Regions from separate parts of the Massilia sp. CFBP9012 genome, predicted to be linked through region 2. Evidence: predicted binding sites of a transcription regulator. Region 2 holds the regulator's gene; each other region holds the start of a gene.

Region 1 (5,709 bases), on a different contig from region 2:
GGCAACGTGCTGGCGATGGCCCAGCAGGCCGACCTGTGGCGCTTCCTGCCCGAGCCGAGCCTCAAGGACGTGATGTTCTTCATCGCCGCCGCGGTCACGATGATGTTCGGCTCGATCCCGCAGCAGGACGTGTTCCAGCGCGTGATGTCGGCCAAGGACGCGCCGACCGCGCGCACCGGCGCCATCGTCGGCGGCGCCAGCTATATCGTGTTCGCCTTCGTGCCGATGTTCATCGTGGCCGCCGCCGTGGTCGTGATGGGCAGCACCGCGCTCGACCTGGCCCAGAACGACTACCAGCGCCTGCTGCCGACCTTCGTGATGACGCAGATGCCGCTGGTGATGCAGATCCTGTTCTTCGGCGCCCTGCTGTCTGCGATCAAGAGCACTTCGTCGGCCACCCTGCTGGCGCCGTCGACCAGTTTTGTCGAGAACATCCTCAAGAACCTGCGTCCCGGCATGACCGACCGCGAACAGCTGTTCGCGATGCGCGTCTCGATCGTCGTGTTCGCGGCCCTGGTGCTGCTGTACGCGATCGCGATGGAAGGCACCTCGATCTACGAACTGGTGTCGGGCGCCTACCAGGTGCCGCTGGTCGGCGCCTTCATCCCGCTGGTGATGGGCCTGTACTGGAAGCGCGCGACCACCCAGGGCGCGATCCTGTCGATCGGCGCGGGGTTGTTCACCTGGATCCTGTTCTTCGAGCAGATCACGTCGCTGGGCGAGCATTTCCCGGGCCAGCTGGCGGGGCTGATCGCGGCCTTCATCGGCATGGTGGTGGGGTCGCTGGCGCCGCAGGTGTTGAAGAATCGTGGCGAGACACAGGATGTGCTGGAGGCGCGGGCGTAAAGTAGTTGTTGGTACTTAGGTTCCCGCCTCCGCGGGAACGACGTGCGATAGGTGCGGGCCACGGTCGACGATCGTGGCCCGAGTCATTTATACGTCGTTCCCGCGGAGGCGGGAACCCAAGTTTGCATGAACAGCAACGCGCTTCAATCAAACATGCAACAACAAATGCTCCCGCTCCCACGGGCTGATCACCTGCATGAACTCCCGGTGCTCGAGCTCCTTCACCGCCGTATACACGTCGATGAAGCGCTCCCCCAGCACGTCGCGCAGCCGGTCCTCGCGCCGCAGCAGGGTGATCGCCTCCGATAACCCCTGCGGCAGCTCCACCGGCATGTCGTAGGCATTCCCTTCCACCATCGGTGACGGTTCGATCGCTTCCGTCATGCCCAGGTAGCCGCAGGCCAGCGTGATCGCCAGCGCCAGGTAGGGATTGGCGTCGGCGCCGATCACGCGGTTCTCGACCCGGCGATCCTGCGAGCCCGACACCGGCACCCGGAAGCCCACCGTGCGGTTGTCGATGCCCCACTGCAGGTTAATCGGCGCCGCCGTCTCGCGCACGATGCGGCGGTAGGAATTCACATAGGGCGCGACGATCGCCATCGCCGACGGCATATAGCGCTGCAGGCCGCCGATATACTGCTGGAACAGCGTCGACGGTGAACCGTCGTCGTTGCTGAAAATGTTCTTGCCGCTCTCGGCATCGACCACGCTCTGGTGCACATGCATCGCCGAACCCGGCTCGCCCGCCATCGGCTTGGCCATGAAGGTGGCGTACATATCGTGCTTGAGCGCAGCCTCGCGCAGGGTGCGCTTGAAATAGAAGACCTTGTCGGCCAGGCCCAGCGGCTCGCCGTGCTGGAAGTTGATCTCCATCTGGCCGGCGCCGATCTCGTGGATCAGGGTGTCGACGTCGAGATTCATCATCTCGCAGTAATCGTAGATGTCCTCGAACAGCGGATCGAATTCGTTGACGGCGTCGATGCTGTACACCTGGCGGCTGGTCTCGGCGCGGCCGCTGCGGCCGATCGGCGCCGCCAGCGGCAGGTTGGGGTCGATGTTCTTGGCGGTGAGATAAAACTCGAGCTCGGGCGCCACCACCGGCTTCCAGCCACGCTGCTCATACAGCTTGAGCACGCGCCGCAGCACGCTGCGCGGGGCGAAGTCGACCAGCTTGCCATCAGCGTAGTAGCAGTCGTGAATCACTTGCGCGGTGGGGTCGGCCGCCCACGGCACCATGGTGATGGTGCTCGGGTCGGCGCGCAGGATCATGTCGCGGTCGATGCTCGAGATGGCGCGCTCATAGGCGGAGTCGCGCTCGGGCGTGTTGCCGGTGACGGTCATGCCCAGCACGACTTCGGGCAGGCGCATGCCGCGTTCATCGGTGAATTTCACGCGCGGCAGGATCTTGCCGCGCGCTACCCCGGTCAGGTCGGGAACCAGGCATTCGATCTCGGTGACCCGCTTGGCGTCGAGCCACTCTTCCATGTCGGTATAGCTGAAGTTATCGCGAATTGCCATGTAGTTGCCTCACTGTCGTTGAAGGGTGCAGAAGGCAGGAGAGTCGGGGAGCCTCGGTCCCGGGCCCTTGGCAGAGGCGCTCATCCGGCGCTCCGGCGCCGTTCGTAATTCTCGCAGCGTCGTTCGTGATACTCGCGGCACGCCTGGCCGAAGGCTCCGAACATCTTCATCGAATACGGATTGTGCTGGATGCGCCACTCGGGATGCCACTGCACGGCCAGGGTGAAACCGGGCGCGTTCGACACGGTGAATGCCTCCACCAGACCGTCCTCCGCCAGGGCTTCGACCGTCAGGCCGGGCGCCAGTTCGTTCACGCCCTGCCCATGCAGCGAATTGACGGGAATCTCGGGCACGCCCAGGATGCGCTCCAGCAAGCCGCCGGGGCACAGGCTGACGTTGTGGGCGTCGCCGTACTGCTCATCCATGCCCAGCTCGGCTTTCTCGCGGTGGTCGAACTTGCCGGCGACGGTCTGCACCGCCTGGTGCAGGCTGCCGCCCAGCGCCACGTTCATCTCCTGGAAGCCGCGGCAGATCGCGATGATCGGCACGCCGCGCCGCACCGCTTCGCGGATCAGCGGCAAGGTGGTCTGGTCGCGCGCCGGATCCTGCGGCAGCGAGGGATCGAGCACTTCCTCAGAGTAATAACTGGGATGCACATTCGATGCCGAGCCGGTCAGCATGATGCCGTCGATGGTGCCGAACAGGGTGTCCAGGTCCAGCGACGCGCCGAGCGACGGCAGGATCAGGGACGCGCAATCGGCGCCAAGGGTGACGGCGTCGACATACTTGTGCTGGGCCGCGTGATACGGGTGCTCGCCGAAATCTCGCGTACATGCGGGAACGATGACGATAGGGCGCATGGTTTCTACCTTGTGTTGAGCGCACGATACCGAAACAACCGGATCCTGAGCGGGGGCCTTTAATCCAGATCACAACGCCAGCGAGGCGCTTCTCCTGCCGATCTGCTAATAAAAATGCGATTCCATGTCAAAAGCTTAACGGACATCGGCGAGCCCTGCCCACACGTTACGGGCCGTCACGAAACGTTTTTAGAACAATGTGAACAGCGAAGAAACAGGCAGACAAAGTCCCTACACCATTTGGTGGTGTCGGGCAAAGTTACATACAGTTGGTCAAAATTCCATGCGTTTTGGGTAAGCCTTTGATTTTAATCAAACGCTCATCAGTGGCACGCGATTTGCATAGTGACCCGTGCTTCATATCGAAGCGACGTGTTACTCGAAATCAAACCAAAACGGAGGGTAATCATGAAAGTCCTGAAAAAACTGGTAGGCGCCGCAGCCTTGATGGTCGCTACAACTGGTGCAGTCCATGCGATTGAATACACGAGCACGTATGACCCGGATCCGGACCGTCTCATCACGTTCATCACCCCGGTTTCATATTCCCATGACCTGACCTCGTCCGGACTGCCGGATAACGCCACGCTGAACTCGGCGATCCTGGAAGTACGCCTGTGGGATCTGCTGCTGGGCAGCGAAACGGTCAGGTTCTTCTTCAATGGCAACCTGTCCGACACGGTCCAGAATGTCAGCTTCTTTGGCCAGACCTACGATTTCGGCGTCGAAACGGAGCTGCAGCAGACCGGCATCCTGAACGTCACGCTCACCGTCGCCGGCCTCTTCCAGAACGTGAATCTGGCATGGTCGCGGCTGACCGTCGACGTGGACCCGATCACGCCGAGCGAGGTGCCTGAACCGGCTACCCTGCTGACCCTCGGCGCCGGCCTGCTGGGCGTGGCGGCTACCCGTCGTCGCACATTCCGCAAGGACTGATCGTCCTGCCGGCGGCGATGTCGCCGGCGCGGTTTGAAGGACCTGCCGCGGGCGGCGCCGCGGCAGGTCCTGTTTCATTCAGGCCGGCGCGCGACTACGCCGTCTGGAGGTTCACTTCTTGTATTCGTCGTACTTGCGCATATCGCCGCGCACCAGCTCGGCCGGATACTTGGCGCGGTTGAGCACCATCTTCTCTTCCACCGCCTGGAACAGGTCGACGTCCAGCTTGTCGGCCAGCCGCACCAGGTACACGAGCACGTCGGCCATCTCGTGGCGCACCTCGTTCAGCTTGGCGGCGCCGAGTTCGTCGGCGCGGCCCGCCTGCAGCCACTGGAAATGCTCCAGCAGCTCGGCCGCCTCGACGGAGAGGGCCGAGGCGAGGTTCTTGGGTGTGTGGAACTGGTCCCAGTCGCGCTCGTCCACGAAGGTTCGGACGATGGCGCGCAGGCGCGCGAGATCACTGTCCGCGGCGTTCGTCACGCACTTCTCCGCCGTCCAGGTAGCCGTTGAGCACGCGCTCGAGTTTCGGCGCGATCTCGTCGAAGCTGCTGACCGTGATGCCCAGGTCGCGCAGCAGGCCGTCGTGCACGCCGTACACCCAGCTGTGGATGGTCAGCGGCTGGCCGCGTTCCCAGGCGTCGCGCACGATGGTGGTGTGGGCGGTGTTCATGACCTGCTCGGCCACGTTCAGTTCGACCAGGCGGTTGGTGGCGGCGCGGCCGGCCACATTGCCCAGGTATTTGCCGTGCTTCTCGCGCACGTCGCGCACGTGGCCGAGCCAGTTGTCGGCCAGGCCGACGCGGATGTCGGTCAGCGCCGCGTGCACGCCCGAGCAGCCGTAGTGGCCGCAGATGATGATGTGCTTGACCTTCAGGACGTCGATCGCGAACTGCAGCACCGACAGGCAGTTCAGGTCGGAGTGCACGACCACGTTGGCGATGTTCCGGTGCACGAACAGCTCGCCCGGCGCCATGCCCAGCAGCTCATTGGCCGGCACGCGGCTGTCCGAGCAGCCGATCCACAGGTATTCGGGCGCCTGCTGGTCTTGCAGCGCCTTGAAGAAGTTGGGGTCTTCGGCCACCATCGAGGCGGCCCAGGTACGGTTCCGTTCAAACAGCTCTGCCGCGGTCAATCCCTTGGTCTTGTACTTGTCCATCGTGATTCCTTATATTGTCGTGTTGCCGTCGAGCGGGAGGCTTCCCGTTTGACGTTGCCGGGCCCATCTTGTGCGGGCTGAGGCGGTGCTCCTCAAAATTACGTGAAGTGTAACAGCGTTGCATGGCGCCTGGCTGCGGCCGGACCAGGCAAAAAAAACCGCCGAGGGCATGTGCCGGTCGACGGTTGAGAGCTTATTCGAAGAAGTCCTTGACCTTGTCCATCCAGCCCTTGCTTTGCGGGCTGTGCTTGGCGCCGCCTTCGATCGTCAGGCGGTCGAACTCGCGCAGCAGTTCCTTCTGCTTGTCGGTGAGCTTGACCGGGGTCTCGACCACCACGTGGCAGAACAGGTCGCCGGTATAGCCCGAGCGCACGTTCTTGATGCCCTTGCCCT
Region 2 (5,709 bases):
CCTGCAATTCGCTTGCCCCCGCCATTGCAGCAAACGGCGCCGCGAAGGCGCGGATCGCCGCCGGCAGGCCGGCGCCTTGCGTGGACGCGATCAATGCCTGCAGGTCCGGCAGCTCGGCGCCTGGCACGAACACGTCGGCCAGGCCGATATACAGCGCGTCGGCGGCGCCGATCGTCAGCCCGGTCAGGCCCAGGTAGTTGCCGAGCTGCCCCGGCGCATGCGACAGAAAGTGGCTGCCGCCGACGTCCGGGAACAGGCCGATGTTCACCTCGGGCATGGCCATTTTCGTGCGCTCGGTCACGATGCGCAGGCCGCAGTCCGGGCCGCCCTGGGCGATGCCCATGCCGCCGCCCATCACGACGCCATCCATGATGGCGATGTAAGGCTTTGGATAGAAATGGATCAGGTGATTCAGCGCGTATTCTTCGGTGAAGAAATCCTCGAGCAGCGCGCTGCCGCCCATCGGCGTCGCATGGCCGACCTCATGGAAGAAACGGATGTCGCCGCCCGCGCACAAGGCCTTCTCGCTGCTGCTGGTCAGTACGACCGCCTCGACCTGCCCGTCATGCTGCCAGGCGCGCAGCACCGCGGTCAGCGCGCGCACCATCTCGAGCGACAGCGAATTGAGCGCCTTCGGGCGGTCCAGGGTGATGATGCCGGTGCGGTTGGCGATGCGGGTCAGGACGTGGTCGGTCATGGGGTGATCAGTGGTCGGTAAAACCGTATCTTACCCCGCCGGATTGGATGTGCCACAGATGCAAAAAGGGCGTCCCCTCAGACGCCCTTAGCTAGTGTGAGCCCTGCGCCTGATCAGGCGACAGCAGCGTCTTCGCCGTCGATTTCCGGCATGCGTTTGATCGAAGTACGGCTATGGTCTTTCAGTTGCTGCTTGTGTTTGAGGATCTGTCGGTCCAGCTTATCCATCAGCGTATCGATCGCGGCGTACAGGTCTTGTGCGACGCTGGCCACGTGCAGGGTCTTTCCCGACACCTGGACGTTGATCTCTGCTTTTTGCCTTTTTTCTTTTTCAGTGAGGTTGTCGACGGCCAGGAAGACGTGGGTGTCGATCACCTGGTCGAAATGGCGAATGATGCGCTCGAGCTTATTCTGAACGTATTCACGGATGGCGGGGGTTACTTCGAGATGATGGCCACTGATTGTGAGGTTCATACACACTCCTTTGAAAATGTTGCACCGTGTGGACCACAGGAACGCGACAAGGCACGATGTCTGTGGACGGCGCAGTTACAAGGACTTGCGGAGGCTTACAGGGGGTATCTTGAGGGCTTCACGGTATTTTGCAACCGTGCGGCGCGCGATGACCATGCCTTGTTCCCCGAGCATCTCCGCGATCTTGCTGTCGGATAAAGGGTTCCTAGGGTCTTCTGCTCCTGTCAATTGTGCAATGAGCGCACGGATTGCCGTCGAGGATGCTTCGCCTCCCGCCTCGGTGGCAACGTGGCTGCCGAAGAAATACTTCAACTCAAACATGCCGTGCGGGGTCAGCATGTATTTCTGCGTTGTGACACGAGAAATTGTGCTCTCGTGTAGGCCTAGTGTATCAGCTATCTCACGTAAAACAAGGGGCCGCATGGCAACCGCGCCATGGGAGAAAAAATTGCGCTGGCGCTCGACGATCGCCTCCGCCACACGCAGGATGGTGTCGAAACGCTGGCGCATATTCTTGATGAGCCACTTCGCTTCCTGCATCTGCGCGCCCATCTGCGCCTCGCTCTTGCCCTGCTTGAGCATGCTGGCGTACAGGCTGTTGACGCGCAGGCGCGGCATCACGTCCGGGTTCAGGGTGACCGCCCAGCCGCTCTTGGAACGGCGCACGATCACGTCCGGCACCACATAGTCCGACACGTTCGAAGCGAACGCCGCGCCCGGATGCGGATTGCATTGGCGCACCACGGCCTGCACCTCGCGCAAGTCTTCGTCGTCGCAGTCGAGCGCTTTTTTCAGCTTGCTGTATTCGCGCTGGGCGAACCAGCTCAGGTAACCCTCGACGATGGTCAGGGCCATGCGCCGCGTCACCATCGGCACGCCCGGCATGCGCCGGATCTGCAGCGCCAGGCACTCGGCCGCGCTGCGCGCGCCGACGCCCACCGGGTCCATGCTCTGCACCAGCGCCAGCGCGCAACGCAGCTCTTCGATCTCGATGTCGAGTTCTTCGGGCAGCCTTGCATGGATCTCGTCGAGCGGTTCTTCGAGGTAGCCGTTGTCGTCCAGCGCATCGATCACCAGCTCGGCCAGCGCGCGGTCGCGCGCCGACAGGGTGGCTTCGCGCACCTGCTCCATCAGGTGTTCGCGCAGGGTGATGGCGCAGGCTTCCAGCTGCGGGCGGCCGTCCTCGTCCTCGCCACCGCCGCCTGAAGATGGCGCGCCACCTTCGCTCCAGTCGGCGTCGCTGCGCTCGTTGTCGGCGCCGCCCTCGAAACCCTCGCCCTCCTGCGCCGGCGCATCCTGGCCCTCGGCCTGCTGGCCGGGCGCCGGCGGCGCTTCGCCACTGGCGGGCGCATTGTTGATGGCGCCGTCGGCCAGCAAACGCACCGAATGGTCGAGCGGGTCGTCGAGCCGCTCGAGCAAGGGGTTATCGCCCAGTATCTGCTCGATCTCCTGGTGCAGTTCGAGCGTCGACAGTTGCAGCAACCGGATCGACTGCTGCAGTTGCGGCGTAAGCGCGAGGTGCTGCGAAGTGCGAAGTTGCAGGGACTGTTTCATCTAGGCGTCGCTCACATGCGGAAGTGTTCACCCAGGTACACGCGGCGCACCGACTCGTCCGCGATGATGTCGTCAGGGCGGCCGGAGGCAAGCACCGCGCCCTGGTTGATGATGTAGGCGCGGTCGCAGATGCCGAGCGTCTCGCGCACGTTGTGGTCGGTGATCAGGACACCGATCCGGCGCTCCTTCAGGAAGCGCACGATGCGCTGGATCTCGATCACGGCGATCGGGTCGACGCCGGCGAACGGTTCGTCGAGCAGCACGAAGCGCGGATTGGTCGCCAGCGCGCGCGCGATCTCCACGCGGCGGCGCTCGCCGCCCGACAGCGACAGCGCCGGGTTCTCGCGCAGCTTCTCGATCTGCAGGTCGGCCAGCAAGGTGTCGAGGCGCTCGTTGATCTGGTCTTTCGACAGCGGCTTGCCGTTGTCCTTCTGCAGCTCGAGCACGGCGCGGATGTTATCTTCCACCGTCAGCTTGCGGAATACCGAGGCCTCTTGCGGCAGGTAGGACAGGCCCAATACGGCGCGGCGGTGGATCGGCAGGCTGGTGATGTCGGTGCCGTTGATGTCGATCGAGCCGGCGTCCGACGGCACCAGGCCGACGATCATGTAGAACGACGTGGTCTTGCCGGCGCCGTTCGGGCCCAGCAAGCCGACCACTTCACCGCACTCGACCTGCAGCGACACGTCGCGCACCACCAGGCGCTTGCCATAGCTCTTCTGCAGGCCCTTGACGACCAGGGTGCTGCAATCGCCCAGATCCATCGGGATTGCCGTCATTGCGCTCCTCCGGCGGGGGTGCGCTTGGGCGAGAGGATCAGGGTGCCGCGGCCGCCGCCAACCTTGCTCTGGCCGCTGACGTCGTTGCGCACGGTGGCCACTTCCTTGCGGCTGTCATACGAGATGAAAGGGCCGGTGACCTGGTTGCTCAGTTGATCGTTTTCCAGTTCCTTGATGAGGGCATTCGAGTACAGGCGCACCAGCTCGGCGCGCTCGTCGTACTCGATGCGCTCGGCCTGGCCCTCGACCCACAGGTTGGGGCCGCCGTCGCGCTTCTGGCGGAACGTGGTGAGCTTGCCGTTGTTGGCGGTGAGTGTCACCGTCATATAGCCTTCGGGCGTTTCCCTGACCACGGCGCGGTCGGCCTTGAGCAACAGCGTACCGCGGGTGAGGATCACGTTACCGGTCAGGGTGCGCACACCGTTGACCCCGTCGAGATCGGCGGAATCGTATTCGACCTGCGCGGGTTTGAGCGAGTCGGCACGTTCGGCGGCTGCCGTCAGCGACAGCAGGGAAAGGAGTACGGCGGCAAATATATTTTTCATGATAAGGAATGCTGGTCCTGGGTTATCGCGCGGCGCAGGCTTACTGGCGCGGTCGTGGCGGATAGACGATCTGGCCGCGGCTGGACATGTGCACTTGCTGGGTGGCGTTGTTGGCGACCATGCCGGTGCCTTTCACGCTCGATGCCCCAAGCTGCAGGTCAACCGGGAGGTCGGTCTTGACGATTTCTTCGTCGGGGAGCACGGTCAGCGCCTGGCTACGCAAGTGCAAGGACTCGCTCTGCGCCGTCTTCGGGCGCTGCAGGTCGACGTCGCCCATCAGTTCGACCCGGTGCTCTTCGTGGAACACCTGGGCTTTCTTGGCGACCACCGTCATCGGCGGGCGGCCCGGCTCGACGCCGCGCAGCAGCGGCTGGTCGACGTGCGAGACGTCGCCGAGCGGGATGTGGGCCAGGTGCTTGCCCGACAATACATAGCTCGGCTGGCCATTCTCGGTCATGCGCACGAACGAGAAATTCTCGACGATGTAGTCCGGTTCGTCCGGCGGCCCGCCCAGCTGGGCGTCGATGTCGGACGCCTGCATCAGTTGCAGCAGCCAGAAGCTGCCGAAGGCGAAGAAGGTGCCGATCACGATCATCGCCAGGAGATTCCAGCGATGCGCGGTACGCTTGTTTTGGACGATGGTGGCCATGGTGCGTGGCCTTTAGGCGAAGTACGGCGCGAGCGCCTGGTCGTAGGTGCCCTGGGCGCGCATCACGAGGTCGCACACCTCGCGCACCGCGCCGCGGCCCCCGCCATTCTTGGTGACGTAGTGCGCGCGGTGCTGCACCTCGGGGTGGCCGGACGGCACCGCGACGGCGAAGCCGACGCGCGCGAACAGCGGCAGGTCGATCACGTCGTCGCCGATGTAGCCGCACTGCTCGGCCGTAAAGCCGGTGCTTTCCAACAGCTTGGCGAAGCCGATGCGCTTGTCGTGGATGCCCTGGTGGACGTGCGAGATGCCCAGATCGGCCGCGCGCTTGACGACGATCGGCGACAGGCGCGCGCTGATGATCGCGGTCTGGACACCGGTCTTGTTCAACAGCTGGATGCCCAGGCCGTCGAGCACGTTGAAGGTCTTGGTGACTTCGCCTTCCGGGCCGTAGGTCAGGCTGCCGTCGGTCAGCACGCCGTCGACGTCGAAGATCATGACCTTGATGCGGGCCGCGCGTTCCATATGGGCCAACGGCGTAATGGCTGGGATAAACGTGTCGCTCATCAGATCACCTTTGCGCGGGTCAGGTCGTGGATGTGCAGCGCGCCGACCAGGCGGTCGTCGTCATCGACCACCAGCATCTGGTTGATGCGGAATTCTTCCATCACGGCGACGGCGTCGACCGCCAGCTGCTCGGGGCGCACGCGGCGCGGGTTGGCGTGCATCACGTCGCGGATCTGGATGTCCGAGAAGTCGTGCATGCGTTCGATCACGCGACGCAAGTCGCCGTCGGTGAACACGCCGACCGGACGGCCTTCGGCGTCGACGATGGCGGTCATGCCGAGGCCCTTGCGGGTCACTTCGAGCAGCGCTTCGACCAGCGAGGTTTCGGGGCTCACGCTCGGCACCGCGTCGCCGCTGCGCATCACGTCGCGCACATGGGTCAGGAGGCGCCGGCCCAGCGCGCCGCCCGGATGCGACAGCGCGAAGTCTTGTTCACGGAAGCCGC
Region 3 (5,709 bases), 150 kb from region 2:
GGTCTGCAGTTTGGCGTTGGCCTTGGCGATCGCCACCGCCTGGCGCGCGGCCTGGGCGATACCGTCCGCGGTCATGCTGTTGGTCGAGGCGAAGCCATAGGCGCCGTCGGCGATCACGCGGATGCCGACGCCACTCGATTCGGTGTTGTTGATGCTTTCGACGTTCAGGTCGCGCGTGATGATGAACTGGTTCAGGTAGCGGCCGATGCGCACGTCGCAATACGACGCGCCGGCTTGCGTGGCCGCGCCCATCGCGGTATCGGCCAGGACCTTCTTGGCGCTTGCCGCCATCGGTTTGAGCAGGTCTTCGGCCGCGATCGCGTTGCCGAATACCGGAATGAGCAGGGCGCCAGCGGTGCCGGCGCCGATCTGCAGGAATTGTCGACGTTCCATGTGTGTCTTATCCGTTTGCGTTTGCATGTGCTCGCGTTGGCGCTTGCACTTGCGTTAGCGTTGGCACGTCGTTCCCGCGCAGGCGGGAACCTAAGTTTGCATGCGCAGCCACTGCGCTGAAGAACTTGGGTTCCCGCCTGCGCGGGAACGACGGTGCCGGGGTCGCAGGCTAGTCCAGGCCTTGTTACACCGCGTCCGACAGCGACGTGAAGTTGAAGTCGCGGATCTTCATCGCCGGGATCAGCATCGAATAACGCGCTTCATCGGCGCCGATCACGGCCGGCTTGCCGATTTCCTCGATATTGTTCAGCATCGAGACCGGGCTTTCGTTGAAACGGAAGTTCTTGATCGGATGCTTGATCTTGCCGTTTTCGACGTAGAAGGTGCCGTCGCGGGTCAGACCGGTCAGCAGCACCGATTGCGGGTCCACCATGCGGATGTACCAGGTGCGGGTGACCAGCACGCCCTTCTTGGTGTTGGCGATCAGCTCTTCGGTGGTCTTGTTGGTGCCGGCCATGATGATGTTGCCGGCCGCGCCCACCGCGCGCTGCTTCTTCTGCTGCGCCCAGTAGCGCGAGTAGTCGAGGGCGTTGATCTTGCCGTCCTTGACCAGCTCCACGCGTTCGCGCGGCAGCATGTTCTCGTCCCACGGCAGCACGGCGACGTCCTTGTCCCACGGGTCGGACCAGATATTGACCTGGCTGTCGAACAGCTTGTCGCCCAGGCGGTTCTTGCCGCCGGCCTTCGACAGGAAGCTGCGGCCCTCGTCGGCGCGGCGCGCGTCGAAGCCGCCCAGCATAAAGGACAGCAGGTCCGACGTCGCCGCCGGCTCCATGATCACGGTGTAGCGGCCCGGCTCCAGCGCCTTGGCGTCGACCGAGCGCAGTGCCTTCTCGATCGCGATCTCGGCCGCTTCGCGCGGGTCGAACTTGGTGACATCGCGCGCCGAACGCTTGACCCAGCCCGAACCGCGACCGTCTTCGGTACGCACGGTCAGGGTGAAGTCGAGCGAGCTCGAATCCTGGTGGCCGAACAGGCCGTTGGAGTTGGCGATGGTCTCGAAGCTGGTGCGGTCGGTGAAGAAGCCGGCCGAGACCAGGCCGCGCTTGCGGCAGCCCTCGATCGCGTAGGCGGCGGCTTGCGCGCGGTATTCCGGATCGATGTCGGCGGTCTTCTGGACGAAGGTGTCCGACTTCTTGTACTCGGTCTTGGCGATCGCCGGAATGAATTCCGGATTGTCCGGCGCCAGCTTCGCCAGGTCTTCGGCGCGGCGCACCGCGCGCTCGATCGACTTGTCGTCGAATTCATTAATGGTGGCCGTGCCCTGCTTCTTGCCGAAGGCGACCTGCACCTGGATGCGGGTGTCGTCGGCCAGGCCGGCGGTCGACACGGCATTGCGCGCGAAGCGGATATTGCCGATGCGGCTGCCTTCGATATTGACGATGCACTCGTCGGCCTTGGTCAGCGACATCACGCGGTCGCTGATCTTTTTCGTTTGTTCCTGGGTCAAGATGCTCATGTGCGTCCCTGCCTTAGCCGATCTTGCGAGCGGTGTTGATCACGTTGATGCCGTTGAAGCGCGCGGTCGACGAACCGTGCGAGACGATGCTGATCTGCGGCGGCTGTCCTTTGCCGTCGAAGAAGGAGCCGCCCATGCGCCAGTCGCGCTCGTCGCAGATGGCGCTGCAGCCGCCCCAGAATTCCTGGGTGTTCGACTGGTAGGCCACGTCTTCCAGCATCTGGCCGATCTTGCCGTCCTTGATCTCGAAGAACAGCTGGCCGCCGAACTGCGAGTTGTAGCGCTGCTGGTCGATCGAGAACGAACCGTCGCCGATGATGTAGATGCCCTTCTTGATGCCCTTGACCATCTCGTCCGGGGTCAGCCTGGCCTTGCCCGGCGCCAGCGACACGTTCGGCATGCGCTGGAACTGCACCGTGTTCCAGCCGTCCGCGTATGAGCAGCCGTGCGATTCCTTCTCGCCGATGATGTGGGCCTGGTCGCGCGTGGCCTGGAAGTTGACCAGGATGCCGTCCTTGATGATGTCCCAGCGCTTGGTCTTGACGCCTTCGTCGTCGAAGCCGATCGCGCCCAGCGAACCCGGGGTTGTCTTGTCGGCGTACAGGTTGACGATCGGGGCGCCGTACTTGAAGGTCTTGGACTTGAGCTTGTCGACCGTGGCGAAGCTGGTGCCGGCGTAGTTGGCCTCGTAGCCCAGCACGCGATCGAGTTCGGTCGGGTGGCCGACGTTCTCGTGGATGGTCAGCCACAGGTGTTCCGGCGACAGCATCAGGTCGTACTTGCCCGGCTGGACCGACTTGGCGGTCAGCTTGCGCTTGGCGTCGCGGCCTGCGGCGCGCGCGTCCTCGACGATGTCGTAGGTCTCGGTGTACAGGGTGGCGACGCCGCCGGCGGCCTTGATCTTGTGCTCGGGGCGGGCGTCGAAGTATTCATAGCCCTTGCCCACCGGGGAGCTCAGGCCGTCGCGCGAGCGGAACTTGCCGGTGGCCTTGTCGACCGCGGTGGCCGACAGCGGCGCCCACAGGCGATGCACGTCCTGGTCGATATACGAGCCGTCGGTCGATGCGAAGTACTTCTGCTGGTTCACCTGGAACAGCATCGTGCGCATGAAGTTGGCGCCGCCTTCCATGCCCGCCTTGTTGGCGGCGATCAGCATGTCGGTCTTCTCCGCGATCGGCACCGTGCGCCAGTCCTTGGTGTACGGCGTGCTCCACGAAACCTCACCGACGCCCTTGACTGGTGCAAGCTGCACCGGTTCGGTCTGCAGTTTCGCGTTCGCCTTGGCGATCGCCACGGCCTGGCGCGCCGCGTTGGCGATGCCGTCGTTCGACATGTCCGAGGTCGCGGCGAAGCCGTAGGCGCCATTCACGATCACGCGCACGCCGACGCCGGCCGATTCGGTATTGGCCACGTTCTCGACGTTCAGGTCGCGGGTGGTGATGAACTGGTTGAGGTAGCGGCCGAGGCGTACGTCGGCGTAGCTGGCGCCAGCCTTGGTGGCGGCGTTCAGCGCGACGTCGGCCAGGGCCTTCTTGGCGGCGACGGGCATCGTGCTGACCAGTTCCTCGGCAGCGATCGCGCGACCGAATGGCAGCAGCATCGAGGCTGCGGCCAGGCTGCTGAGATTGAGAAAGGTACGGCGTTCCATGTGTTCTCCTGAATGACCTACTTCCGGGCAGCGGTTCCGCAAAACAGCTCGGCGCCGCTCTTGTATGTACATCGCTTTTGTTGTGGATTTGCCTGTGTGCCACGCGGCAAACCTCTCAACGATAGCATCGACTTAACGTTTTGAATAGGCAATCTTTGTGCCACCTCAATGCAGTGTTCTCTGCCTGTGCTAGGCACTGTCTGTACGATGAACGTTCTTCGTATATGTATATACGGGGAACGCTTGACTATGGAGGTTGCCTGTTCGATCATCTTCGGGTTGACGGCGGCGAACCGCCTGCCGTCCGACCCACCACGGAGACCTCGCACGATGAAACGACTGATCCTGGCCGCGATGCTGGCAACCGGCCTTGCCGGCGCCGCGCACGCGGACGACGCCCTGAAATCCGCCATCGCCGGCGAACACCGCGCCGCCGCCAACAAGGCCCGCGACACCTACCGCCATCCTTACGAAACCCTGACCTTCTTCGGCATCAAGCCGACCATGACGGTGATCGAGCTGTCGCCGGGCGGCGGCTGGTACACCGAGATCCTGGCGCCCTACCTGCGCGACCAGGGCAAGCTGTATGGCGCCGTGCCGGACGCCGAAAGCCGAGGCGGCAAGGCCTTCCGCGACAGGCTGGCGGCCAATGGCGCCGTGTACGGCAAGGTGACCCCGGTCCAGTTCGCGCCACCAGGCAGCATCGCGCTGGGCGCACCGAACAGCGTCGACATGGTGGTCACCTTCCGCAACCTGCACAACTGGCTGGGTAACGGCGAAGACGCCGTGCTCACGGTCCTGAAAGAAGCGCACAAGGTCCTGAAACCGGGCGGCGTGCTGGGCGTGGTCGAGCACCGCCTGCCGGCGAAGATGGAGCAGGATGCCAAGGCCTCGAGCGGCTACATGCACGAGGCATATGTGATCCGCATGGCTGAACGCGCTGGCTTCAAGCTGGCCGCCAAGTCGGAGGTGAACGCCAATCCGAAGGACACCGCCGACCATGAAAAAGGCGTGTGGACCCTGCCGCCGGTGCTGTCCAACAAGGACAAGTACCGCGAGAAGTACCTCGCCATCGGCGAGAGCGACCGCATGACGCTCAAGTTCGTCAAGCAGTAAGCATCGCCGCCACGTCGCGGAGGAAGGCCATGCCATCCTCCGCGACGATTCTCGTGTTTCCTTTTGCGCCGCCTGTAGTTATTCTTCTGGATGCATCCTGAACCGTCCAACCGAAGGAAACCATGAAGACTCTGCCGACATTGCGCCTGGCCGCCCTCGCCCTAGCCGTCTGCGGCGCCGCGCACGCCCAGGATACCGTGCCGCCCGAAGCCCAGGCCATGCCTGCTCCAGCGCCCGCCCCGGCGCCCGCCGTTGCTCCCGCCGTTGCTCCCCCTGCCGCCAAGAGCGCCGTGCCCGCGCCGGTCCTGCCCGCGGTCGAGAACTCGGTGGTGAAGATCTTCGCCACGATCCGCCGCCCCGAACCCTATAAACCCTGGACCAAGGCGGCGCCAGCCTCGGTCACCGGTTCCGGCGTCATCATCGAGGGCAAGCGCATCCTGACCAATGCCCACGTGGTCGGCTATGCCAGCCAGGTCGAGGTGCAGGCCAGCCAGTCCGGCGACAAGGTGGCGGCCAAGGTGATCGCGCTGGCGCGCGGCATCGACCTGGCCGTGCTGGAACTGGAAGACCCGTCCTTCTTCGACAAGCGTCCGCCGGTGCCGCGGGCGCCCGTGCTGCCCGACGTGCGCCAGCAGGTGTTCGCCTATGGCTATCCGGTCGGCGGCAACTCGCTATCGACCACCACCGGCATCGTCTCGCGCGTGGAGTTCGTCAACTACGGCGCCTTCAGCTCGGGCCTGCGGATCCAGATCGACGCCCCGATCAATCCCGGCAACAGCGGCGGCCCGGTGATCTCGGGCGAGCGCATGGTCGGCCTGGCCTTCGCTGGCGCGGCCAATGCCCAGAACATCGGCTATGTGATCCCCAACGAGGAAATCGAACTGTTCCTGCGCGACGTGGCCGATGGCCGCTACGATGGCAAGCCGCTGCTGCACGACAGCGTGCAGACGCTGGAGAACCCGGCGCTGCGCCAGTTCCTCAAGCTCGACAAATCGGTCGAAGGCGCGGTGGTGCACCGCCCCTACCGGGTCGA

Evidence for each region. The regulator sigma-54, encoded in region 2, starts transcription at its own class of promoters, with help from an activator protein. The targets are predictions, from matches to a motif close to TGGCANGNAANCTGCTTT.
Region 1: the regulator sigma-54 is predicted to act here: its motif matches at 3,552-3,569, upstream of SOM61_RS09875 (PEP-CTERM sorting domain-containing protein).
Region 3: the regulator sigma-54 is predicted to act here: its motif matches at 3,706-3,723, upstream of SOM61_RS06315 (TldD/PmbA family protein).

Annotation. Positions count from the first base shown of each region.
Region 1 is NZ_JAXCWM010000005.1:172,983-178,691, reverse strand. It holds gene SOM61_RS09890 (high affinity choline transporter 1) at 1-846, shown strand, start outside; gene SOM61_RS09885 (glutamine synthetase family protein) at 994-2,364, opposite strand; gene SOM61_RS09880 (gamma-glutamyl-gamma-aminobutyrate hydrolase family protein) at 2,445-3,224, opposite strand; gene SOM61_RS09875 (PEP-CTERM sorting domain-containing protein) at 3,633-4,160, shown strand; gene SOM61_RS09870 (nucleotide pyrophosphohydrolase) at 4,272-4,640, opposite strand; gene can (carbonate dehydratase) at 4,618-5,316, opposite strand; gene dnaJ (molecular chaperone DnaJ) at 5,510-5,709, opposite strand, start outside.
Region 2 is NZ_JAXCWM010000003.1:465,626-471,334, reverse strand. It holds gene SOM61_RS07020 (enoyl-CoA hydratase/isomerase family protein) at 1-697, opposite strand, end outside; gene hpf (ribosome hibernation-promoting factor, HPF/YfiA family) at 811-1,170, opposite strand; gene SOM61_RS07010 (RNA polymerase factor sigma-54) at 1,246-2,724, opposite strand; gene lptB (LPS export ABC transporter ATP-binding protein) at 2,736-3,503, opposite strand; gene lptA (lipopolysaccharide transport periplasmic protein LptA) at 3,500-4,048, opposite strand; gene lptC (LPS export ABC transporter periplasmic protein LptC) at 4,089-4,697, opposite strand; gene SOM61_RS06990 (KdsC family phosphatase) at 4,710-5,264, opposite strand; gene SOM61_RS06985 (KpsF/GutQ family sugar-phosphate isomerase) at 5,264-5,709, opposite strand, start outside.
Region 3 is NZ_JAXCWM010000003.1:319,654-325,362, reverse strand. It holds gene SOM61_RS06325 (TldD/PmbA family protein) at 1-393, opposite strand, end outside; gene SOM61_RS06320 (TldD/PmbA family protein) at 578-1,912, opposite strand; gene SOM61_RS06315 (TldD/PmbA family protein) at 1,926-3,560, opposite strand; gene SOM61_RS06310 (class I SAM-dependent methyltransferase) at 3,891-4,676, shown strand; gene SOM61_RS06305 (S1C family serine protease) at 4,799-5,709, shown strand, end outside.